3 regions of the Arthrobacter sp. NicSoilB4 genome follow, and region 3 is predicted to be linked to each of the others. Evidence: riboswitches for the same ligand, from Rfam matches in the RefSeq annotation. Region 3 holds a riboswitch; each other region holds the start of a gene.
The links. Region 3 has a riboswitch for cyclic di-AMP ahead of LDO13_RS10365 (NlpC/P60 family protein). Riboswitches for the same ligand answer to the same signal wherever they lie in the genome.
Positions count from the first base shown of each region.

Region 1 (3,269 bases), 1.8 Mb from region 3:
GCTCCGATCCCCTTGAGGCACGCGGCCAGGGGGTCGGCACCCTCAACGCCAGGATCGTGGACGATTCGGTCCGCAGCGCCGGTTTTATCGCGGAGGACGCCACCCGCAAGTCGCTCACCAACGAAGACGACGAGATCCTCCTGAAGCTTTCTCCGCACGACGAGCCCGTCAACCGGACCCTGTCCGCCGGTTTCTACCGCCTGGTTGCTGTGCAGGCCCCGGATGGCAACGTGATGGTGACCGGGCTCCCGCTCGCGGAGAAACAGAACACGCTGGCCTCCCTGGTCTGGACCACGGTGTTCGTATCCGCCGGCGGCCTCGTTGTGATCGGTCTGGCCGGGACGGCGCTGATCCGCCGGACCATGAAACCGCTGGACCAGCTCTCCGACGTGGCGACGAGAGTCTCGCGCCTTCCGCTCGACGCCGGAGAAGTGGGACTTGCCGTCCGCGTACCGGCGTCGGCGGCCCATCCGGGAACCGAGGTGGGCAGCGTTGGCCATGCCTTGAACCTGATGCTGGACAACGTCTCCAACGCGCTCGAAGCCCGGCAGGAGAGCGAGATGAAGGTGCGCCAGTTCGTGGCGGATGCCTCACACGAACTGCGCACGCCCCTGACCGCCATCCGTGGCTACACCGAGCTGATGCGGATGACCGAACATTTCACCCCCGACGGGCAGAAGTCCCTGGCCCGCGTGCAGAGCCAGTCGGAGCGGATGACCACCCTGGTGGAGGACCTGCTCCTGCTCGCCCGGCTGGATGAAGGCCAACCGCTCAAGCTCGGAGATGTGGACCTCACCCAGCTGGCCGTGGAGACAGTGAGTGACGAGAAGGTGATGGCCCCTGACCGGGTCTGGCAGTTGGAGCTCCCCGAAGAGCCCGTGGTGGTCCGCGGCGACGCCACCCAGCTTCACCAGGTGCTGGCCAATTTGCTCTCCAACGCCCGCAAGCACACGGGACCCGGCACGACGGTGGTTACCGGCGTGCAGCGCACCCCGGACGGGAGTGCCGTGGTGACCGTGACGGACAACGGGCCCGGGATCGCCCCCGAGTTTGTGGGCCGCGTCTTTGCCCGCTTCACCCGGGCGGATGCCTCCCGGAAGAATCCGGTGCCAGTGACGACGCCGGCAACCGTCCGCCTACCCCTGCCGCACCTCCCGCTCCGCCCGCCCCGGCCCCCGTCCGCCACGAGTGCTTCCACAGGGACCCCTCCGCCGACTTCCGCCGAAGGAACCAGCGGGCTGGGACTCTCGATCGTGCAGTCGATTGTTGAGGCCCACGGGGGGACGGTCAGCGTGACGTCGGTGCCGGGCAGGACCGAATTTGTGGTGCGGCTGCCCGCGCCCGGCCCGGCTGTCGAAGAGGTTCCGGCGGCGCAAGCCGCCACACCGCCGTCGTGATCCCCGTTACCCAAATGTGACTTAAGCATCCGGGTCCTGTACGGTTTTTAGGGTGCGGCCATCACTGACGCCGCATATCCGGATGCACGCCAAACTCTGCCGCCTCCCGGATTCCGCTGGACCAGGCAGAGGCGGGGGACCCAGAGTTCCCGGGCATTTCTGCATCTTGCACCCTTGGGGTGAAGCCGACACGTGAGATTCCGTGCGGCCGGATGACCTCATCCGAACCCGACAGCTAACTCCGCAGGCGTTGAGAGGCGAACATGACTGACTTTAAGCCACAAACGCGCCCTGAAGGCGTTACCACGAAGACCCGCTCCGAGCCGTCGCGCCACCGCGCCGAACCGGCCAAGCCCGCTTCAGGCCTGTCCCGGTTTGCCAAGAACTTCGGCTCCAGGGGCCGCCGGGCGGCTGTTGTTGCCGCGACCTGCGCGGTGCTTGTGGGGGTCGGCGCCGCCGGACACGCGTCCGAGACAGCTGCCCGCAATGCCAGCGCGGGCACTTCCACTGACGCAGCCACCACGGCGGATCCCCTGACGCCCCTCGATTTTGAGCGCGTCCGTGTCGTCAACCAGACCACCATCCCCACCGGCGATGTCGCGGCCCAGCCTGCCGAGGTCAAGCCTGCCGAAGCACCGGCCCCGGCAGCTGCGCCGGCACCCGCACCGGCACCCGCGCCCGAGCCGGCACCGGCGCCCGCCCCCGTTGCCATCGACGACCCTGCCGGCGCGCAGGCCTACGCAGCCAGCCAGCTGGGCTCCCATGGCTGGGCCGCAGACCAGATGCAGTGCCTCAATAAGCTCTGGACCAAGGAGTCGGACTGGAAGACGACGGCCACCAACAAGAGCAGCGGGGCCTACGGTGTGGTCCAGTCCCTGCCGGCCGAGAAGATGGCCAGCGCGGGCGCTGATTACCGGACCAACTACCGGACCCAGATCAACTGGGGCCTGAATTACGTCAAGGAACGTTACGGCTCACCGTGTGGTGCCCTGAACTTCCACTACGCCCACAACTGGTACTAAACACCAGACCCGGCGGACGCGAACGTCGGAATGAAGTGCCCTTGTAAGAGCGCTAAAGCGAGGCCCCGGATCCGCTGGATCCGGGGCCTCGCTTGTGTCCGCGACAATCCGCGGGAACCCGGGCCTTACCCCGGGTCGGTTCGGTTAGGGGTGTCTAGCCGTTGGGACGGTTGGGCAGGTACTGCACCGCCCATTTATTGCCGTCGGGATCTGCGAAGTAGACGAAGTGCCCCCAGTCCTGGACATCGACGTCGCTGACGTCCACGCCGTTGTCCTTGAGCTGTTGGTGGGCGGCCTGAATGTCGCTGACCACCAGCTGCAGGCTGGGGGCCGTGCCGGGCGGGGCGTCGTTGAGGCCCTCGCCAATGGCGATCGAGCAGCCTGAACCGGGCGGGGTCAGCTGGACGAAACGGATGCCGTCCATGGGCCGCTCGTCGTAGTCGGCGTTGAACCCGACCTTGTTGACGTAGAAATCCTTGGCGCGGTCCACATCGGACACGGGGACAAAGACGAGTTCAAGTTTCCAGTCCATGGGGCACAGGCTAGTCCCGGACAGCGTTTTCCGGTAGGGCAACCCCAACCGCGGGAAACCCGCAGCGGGGGCGGCGTCGAAACCGGCGGCTGGTTAGCCGGCCACGCCGTAGAGGCGGTCGCCGGCGTCGCCCAGGCCCGGAACGATGTAGGACTTCTCGTTGAGCTTCTCGTCGATGGAGGCGAGCACGATCGTCACATTGGCGTCGGAGAGCTCCTCCTCCAGCTTCGCCAGGCCTTCCGGAGCGGCCAGCAGGCAGATGCAGGTGACGTCGGACGCGCCGCGCTTGAAGAGGAACTTGATGGCCTCGCGCAGCGT
Region 1 covers NZ_AP024653.1:527,481-530,749, reverse strand. Annotated here, with positions in the region: gene LDO13_RS02530 (HAMP domain-containing sensor histidine kinase) at 1-1,397, shown strand, start outside; cyclic di-AMP (ydaO/yuaA leader) riboswitch at 1,475-1,662, shown strand; gene LDO13_RS02525 (hypothetical protein) at 1,661-2,419, shown strand; gene LDO13_RS02520 (VOC family protein) at 2,574-2,951, opposite strand; gene upp (uracil phosphoribosyltransferase) at 3,045-3,269, opposite strand, start outside.
Region 1: it holds a riboswitch for cyclic di-AMP, as region 3 does, so the genes downstream of both, LDO13_RS02525 (hypothetical protein) here and LDO13_RS10365 (NlpC/P60 family protein) in region 3, are expected to answer to the same signal.

Region 2 (3,269 bases), 1.6 Mb from region 3:
AGGGGCCGCCGTCGTGCGACCGGTCCCGCTCCGGAGCCGCGTCCGGCCGTCGCCATCATGGCAGACCGCCCACGTGACCCGCACCGTGACGAACGCAGAGGCCGCCGCAGCCCGTTCCGCCAGGTAACAGACTTTGCCGCCGCCAGTGGCGTGGGGCAAAAAGCCGGCATTGCCTTGGCTGCTACGGGTCTGGTCCTCACCGTTACCGTCCCCGCCACGGGCCCCGTCATGGCCACCAACACTGGATCCACGGGATCCATCTCGGCCGCGGTCCAGCCGGATGTCACGGCCGGCGAGGCAAAAATCGACTTCAACCGGACCGCCGTCACCACCCAAGGCGACCCGGACGGAAAGCTCAAGCAGCTGCTGAGCGCCCAGTCCGTGGGTTCGATCACCCGCGCGGCCTCCGCAGGCAGCCTCGGGGCGCCGCTGGCCCAGCTGAAAACCGCGTCACCCTTTGGATACCGCGTCAGTCCCATCACCGGCGGTTCCGGCGAGTTCCACCGCGGCCAGGACTATGCCGCCCAGTGCGGCACGGCCGTCATGGCTGCTGCCAGCGGAACCGTGACGTTCACGGGCTGGCACCCCTACGGTGGTGGCAACCGCGTAGTAATCGACCACGGCAACGGCCTGGAGACCACCTATAACCACTTGTCCTCAGACACCGTCAAGGTGGGCCAGCAGGTCTCCCGCGGCGATGTCGTGGCGATGAGCGGCACCACCGGCGCCTCCACAGGCTGCCACCTTCACTTCGAGGTCATGGTCAACGGCGAAGTTGTTGACCCGACCGGCTGGCTTTAACAAAGCTGATCGGACGCTCTCGCATTCTTGTGACACGCCGTGATCCGAATGTGACATTGAGTCCCAACTGTTGTACGTTTGACCTACGCCAACTTTTCCGAAGTTGGCGCTCTTGAGTGGATTGCCTAGCTCTGCCACCGCTCAAGGTCCGTTCGCATTACATCGTCTGGCAGGGGCGGGGGAACCAATTTTGGTCTTCGAAAGAAGGCCTTGGGGTTAAGTCGCAAAGCTTCCCAGGAAGCGGCGCGGCCGGGTGACTCCCATCCGAATCCGACAGCTCACCTCGCAGGCATTGGGAGAGGCTACTTTCGTGTCTTCACGCCACAATGCTGCGCGTCACCGCGCTTGCGCGGCTCTTACGAGCCCGCTGAAATCCGACTCCCGGGCCGCCCTTGCCGGCGCCCGGAACGGATCTCACACCGCCGCCTCAATCTCTGCTGAGTCCGGCCCGCAGGCTATGCACCTGCACGCAGTTTCTGCTTTTGGCGCGTCTTCGCAGTACACCCTTCGCTAACTAACCCATTCGGGGCGATCCGGCGTACCCCCAAGATGCCGGAGCGTCCTCAGCCTGCGCCTGAAAGCGCGGCCACAGGATCACGAAAGAGAGAACTTAATGACTACTCGTGCAAACGCACGGCACCGCGCCGAGGTCACCAAGACCAACTCGCTGGCTGTTATTGCTAAGACTGTCGGAGACAACGCCGGTGGCATGGGCCGCCAGGCAGCAGTCATCGCTGCAGCTTCCGGCCTCGTCCTGACCAGCGGCATCGCGGCCAACGCTGCTGAGGCCAATGTCCAGCGCGAGTCCACCTCCGCTTCCACGCTCGAAGTCCAGTCCGCGGCCCCCGCGACCATCTCGGCTGCTTCCAGCATTGCGATCTCCTACGAGAAGCCGGCTGTCACCACCACTGCTGCCCCCGTCGTCGAGGCCCCGAAGCCCGTCGTAAAGGTCCAGGAAACGCCGACCGCCAAGACCGCCAGCACCAAGATCGGCGCCACCGCTGCCGTGGCCGGTACCAACGTCGCCAGCGGCATGGGCGCCACGATCGCCTCTGCCGCCTACGCCCAGATCGGCGTTGGCCAGGACTGCACCGCGCTCGCCACGAACGCTCTGGCCGCTGCGGGTATCAACTACCACGGCTGGCCGGCAGGTTACCTGTCCCTCGGCCGCACCGTGAGCGCCGCCGAGGCACAGCCGGGCGACCTCGCGTACTACCAGAACGGTGGCGCTGGCATGGCCCACATCGCCGTCTACGTCGGCAACGGCATGGCCGTTCACGGCGGCTGGAACGGTGGAACCACCTCCCTGCAGAGCGTGAACGTCGGCTCCGGCCCGGTCTTCATCCGCGTCGGCGGCTAAAGACACCAACTGTTACAACGCAAAGGACCCCTGCCATTTGGCAGGGGTCCTTTGCGTTCCCGCAACGTGAACTTCGGCCGACACGGACCACGGACGGCAAGAAAGGATTCGGTGAAACGGCACCTCGGTGTTTACTCTTGTTTTGTCGATCCATAGCCCGACCATGCAGAGGGCAGCCGGCCCTCGTGCCCCTGGCGGGTGCGGCCGTGAAGAGGTATGCGGATGCGCACTCTCGTTCTGAATGCTGGATATGAACCACTGGCGGTAGTGACCTTCCGCCGGGCACTCGTCCTTGTCCTGACTGGAAAGGCCAGTGTCGTGGCGGAGGGCGACGATCCTGTCGTCGGACCGCAGGACGTCCTTGGCCGGCCCTCGGTGATTCTCCTGAATCGCTACATCAGGCCCCGGTACAACACCCTGACGACGGTCAGCCGCCGCGGTGTGCTCCGCCGCGACGGGCACCGTTGCGCGTACTGTGGCAAGGCCGCCCACACCATCGATCATGTCCAGCCCAAATCCAGGGGCGGTGCGGATTCCTGGGAAAACCTCGTTGCTGCCTGCCTGCGCTGCAACAATGCCAAAGGCGACCACACGCCGGGCGAAATGGGATGGAAGCTCAGCTTCAGCCCCGCGCCGCCCAAGGGCACAACCTGGCAGATCAAGGAGCTGGAAAAGCCCACCCCTGCCTGGGATCCATTCCTGCTACCGGAATCCGCCGCCTGAATCGGCTCGCCGGCGCCTGACCTTCTGAGCCCGACGGCCAGTGTCGGAGCGCGTTAGGCTGGTCCGGTGGAATTCGATGCTGTCATCCTGTCCGGGGGCCGGTCCTCCCGGCTGGGGGGTGTGCCCAAGCCAGGGCTGATGCACGACGGCGCCACCCTCCTCGAGCGCGCCCTGCAGGCCGCGCGGGGCGCGGCAGCAGTCGCCGTCGTCGGGCCCGACCCGGGAACGCTGCCGGAAGGAGTGCTGAGTTGCAGGGAGGACCCGCCCTTTGCCGGGCCGGCCGCTGCCATCGCGGCAGGGCTTTCCGCCCTGGAACGGCACCGCGGCGCGGACAGCCGGCACCTGCCGGCGGCGCCGTTCACCCTTGTCCTCGCCTGCGACATGC
Region 2 covers NZ_AP024653.1:703,941-707,209, forward strand. Annotated here, with positions in the region: gene LDO13_RS03320 (M23 family metallopeptidase) at 1-801, shown strand, start outside; cyclic di-AMP (ydaO/yuaA leader) riboswitch at 924-1,107, shown strand; gene LDO13_RS03325 (NlpC/P60 family protein) at 1,415-2,161, shown strand; gene LDO13_RS03330 (HNH endonuclease) at 2,384-2,884, shown strand; gene LDO13_RS03335 (NTP transferase domain-containing protein) at 2,951-3,269, shown strand, end outside.
Region 2: it holds a riboswitch for cyclic di-AMP, as region 3 does, so the genes downstream of both, LDO13_RS03325 (NlpC/P60 family protein) here and LDO13_RS10365 (NlpC/P60 family protein) in region 3, are expected to answer to the same signal.

Region 3 (3,269 bases):
CGGGTCCGTGCGGCCATGTCCGACATGTCCTTGCCCTGGGTGTAGACCACAAACACGACAGCCCGCTCCCCTTGCACCAGAATGCTCGCGTCGTGGAGGTTGCCGTTGAGCAGGCCGTATTTATGGAAGACGTCGATTCCCGGAGGTGCGGCGGCGGGGATCATCACCTCGTAATTGGTGTTCTGCATATAAGAGAGCAGCTGGGCGGTGTTGGCCGAGTTGAGCAGCCGGCCACTGTAGAGCTCCGCGAGGGTCGTCGCCATCTCTGCCGGAGTCAGGCCGTTCACCGTCCGGTCATAAGGGATGCCCAGCGAGGCCGCATAGTCCGTCAGCCCCTTCTGGCCCACGGCGGCCATGATCAGCGCCCACGATTCGTTGTTGCTTTGCTGGACCATTTGCCGGATCTGCTGGCCTGCGGTGGACGCCCCCATCCGGGTTGTCAGTGACGCCTTACCGGTTTCCACCAGATGGTAATAGGCCTCCGCGGCGAGGATCTTCGCGGTACTGGCTGCCACAAACTTGGTCTTCACGCCGTACTCGTGCACCTGGCCGTCACCAAGATCGATCAGGGCCACGCCCACCCGGTACGCCTTGTTGGCCCGGATGACCGCGTTGATTTCGGCGTCGAGCGCCGGCCCTATCAGGCTCTTGGCAGGAACGACGGCGGCCGGTGCCGGGGCCGGCGTCGACTCCGTGGCTGACGGGGATGCTGCCGGCGACGATCCGCCGGTGGCGGACCGCGCATCGGCCGCCGCTGCGGCACCGGAGAGGGCGGACTCGGACCCTGCCGGCCGAGTTCCGTCAGCCGTTACCCGGGACTGGACGGTGGCGTAGACAGTCGCGGCCGCGACCAATGTGAGGACGGTGACCAGCACGACCAGGAACTGCGGGCGGATCCCGCCAATGCGCCGGAGCAGCCCGCCCCGCTGGGTCGTCTCATGTGTGTGGCGGCCGCTGCTGTAATGCCGGCCGGGGCCCCAGGAATCCAACCGGCCTCACCCCCGGCTAATCGGCGCCAGCGCAAAGTCCGATGACGCCACAGGCAGGCTCGCAGGCATAATCTTCCTTCGAAAATAAAGAACCGCGGCGCGGCTATAAACCTAATGCATTCTTCCCCGGGCACGGCCAGAGCGCAAGGTACGGCGCCCGCGCAGCGCGTGAATCTGCTGGTCGGACGCGGCACGCCCCTCTTTGAGGAGACGGATGCCCTGACGCCGGACGCCGCGCACGCAAAAGACCGGTGATCAGCTGCCCCCAAGGCAACCGATCGACCGGTCTTTTGCATGCTGTTAGCGGTTCTGCTAGCCGGCTCGGACGAACGTCACGGGGCCGGTGGCGGTCAGCCAGGACAGCGGGTGCGTCATGGTGGCGTTGACGCCGTTCATGCCGCCGCTGATGGCCTGGCCGTTGCCGGCGTAGATGGCAACGTGGCCGGACTGGACGATGATGTCGCCGGGCTGCGGATCGGCGACTACCTTGCCGTAGTTCAGGAAGGCTGTCGGGCCGATGTTGCCGACAGGGATGCCGGCAGCGTTCAGGGCCTTCTCCACCATGGCGGTGCAGTCCTGCGTGATGCCGATCTGGCCGTAGGCCATGGACAGCAGGGTGGCGTTGACTCCTCCGGCTGCCGGGGCAGCGGCAGGGGCGGGGGCCGACTGGACCTTCACGGTCGCCTTGGCGGCGGCGGGGGCCGGTGCTGCCGGGGCCGGAGCGGCCGGAGCGGCCGCGGGCTTGGGCGCCTCGACCACGGGTGCCGGGGCGGTCTCAACAGCGGGGCGCTCGAAAGTGATCTGAACAGCGGAGTCCGCCATGACCGGTGCACCGACCTGGCCCTTGACGTCAACGGACGACGCCGGGGCGGTGCCGCGCTCGGCCGGGGCATCGGCCGCGTTGGCGGCCATGGCGCCGCTGAGCACCATTCCGGAAGCTGCGACGAGGACGGCGGCCTGGCGGCCAACGGTCCCGGCGGTACGGCGTTTGCTGCGAAGATCGGCGCGCTTGGGCGCACGGGTATTGCTAAAAGTCATTAAAGGAGCCTCTCCCAATGCCTGCGAGGTGAGCTGTCGGATTCGGATGGGAGGCACCCGGCCGCACTCGGGCCCGATCATTGCGGGCCGTGCGGCTTCACCCCAAGACCCCTGGAGAACAGCGGGTCAAAAGTGGTTTCCCCGTCTCTGCCGGACGTTGCTGCGAGTTGTCCCCGGGCCGCGGCAGAGTTAGGCAATCGGCTGGGGAGAGCCCGTCTCGGTAACAACAGGCACTTAACAACGGTAACGGAATGATCACGGCATGTCACATTGAGGTAACGGCGGTGGGGTCCCGGACGCTGTTTTTCCCCTTCCCGGACGCGGCGTCAGGCATAGGATGATGCCATCACCGTTCCTCGAAGCGGAGGCCTGGAAATGAACTATCCCGACGTCAGCACGCACTGTGTCGCCATCTGCCAGCTCAGCAATGAGCCGCAGGAGGACTTCAATGTCAACACCGAGTTGCTGGTCCTGGAAGGCGGGGAGGTCCATGTCTCCACGTGGGATGCCGAGCCCCGTGACGGCGGCTTCGACGTTCACGTCCTGAACGACCGCGTGGACGCCCTGGGTTTTATGGTGGTCACCGATTGGGAGTTCTTTGACGAAAAGGCGTACGCCGTGGTGGAACGCCGGCCGGAACGTTAGGAATCGTCCCCCGTGCGGTACGGGCCGGTCAGAGTTCCAGCTCCGGCCGGTACTTGGCCATGTCAGTGAGCACGACGGCGACTGCACCCTCGTCGACAGCTCCGCCGTCGACAGCGCCGTCGCGATAAGGCGGGGTTGGCCGGGACTCCGGCAGCACCGAACGGGCGTGGCGCACGAACCGGGACCAGTCGCCCGCGCCGGCGCGGAGCTCGCGCAGCGGGCACAGCAGGGCGGCGCGGCGCAGCCAGCCGTCAGGATCACGCACCCACCGGTCCAGGACGCTGTCCGCGCGGACCCTCCCGACGACGTCGAGCCCGGCGATCAGGGGGCCGACGACGTCGATGGCGAGAGGATCGACGACGGCTCTTAGCTGCGCGCTCCGCACGAAGCCCTCGATCCGCGTCAGGTCCGTGTTGGTCAGCAGCCGGACGCTGGACTGCAGGAGGACGACGGCGGCGAGGCGGCGTTCGAAGACCGGCACCTCCCACAGCTCGGAGCTCAGAGCGGTAATGTCATCGTGCGTGAGGTCCGGGTGGCGGCGGAGGGCATCGCGGATGGTTCCCCGCACGGCTCCGACGGACGAGCCGTAGTACCGGT
Region 3 covers NZ_AP024653.1:2,296,953-2,300,221, forward strand. Annotated here, with positions in the region: gene LDO13_RS10360 (serine hydrolase) at 1-989, opposite strand, end outside; gene LDO13_RS10365 (NlpC/P60 family protein) at 1,302-1,919, opposite strand; cyclic di-AMP (ydaO/yuaA leader) riboswitch at 2,032-2,233, opposite strand; gene LDO13_RS10370 (hypothetical protein) at 2,403-2,672, shown strand; gene LDO13_RS10375 (DNA alkylation repair protein) at 2,701-3,269, opposite strand, start outside.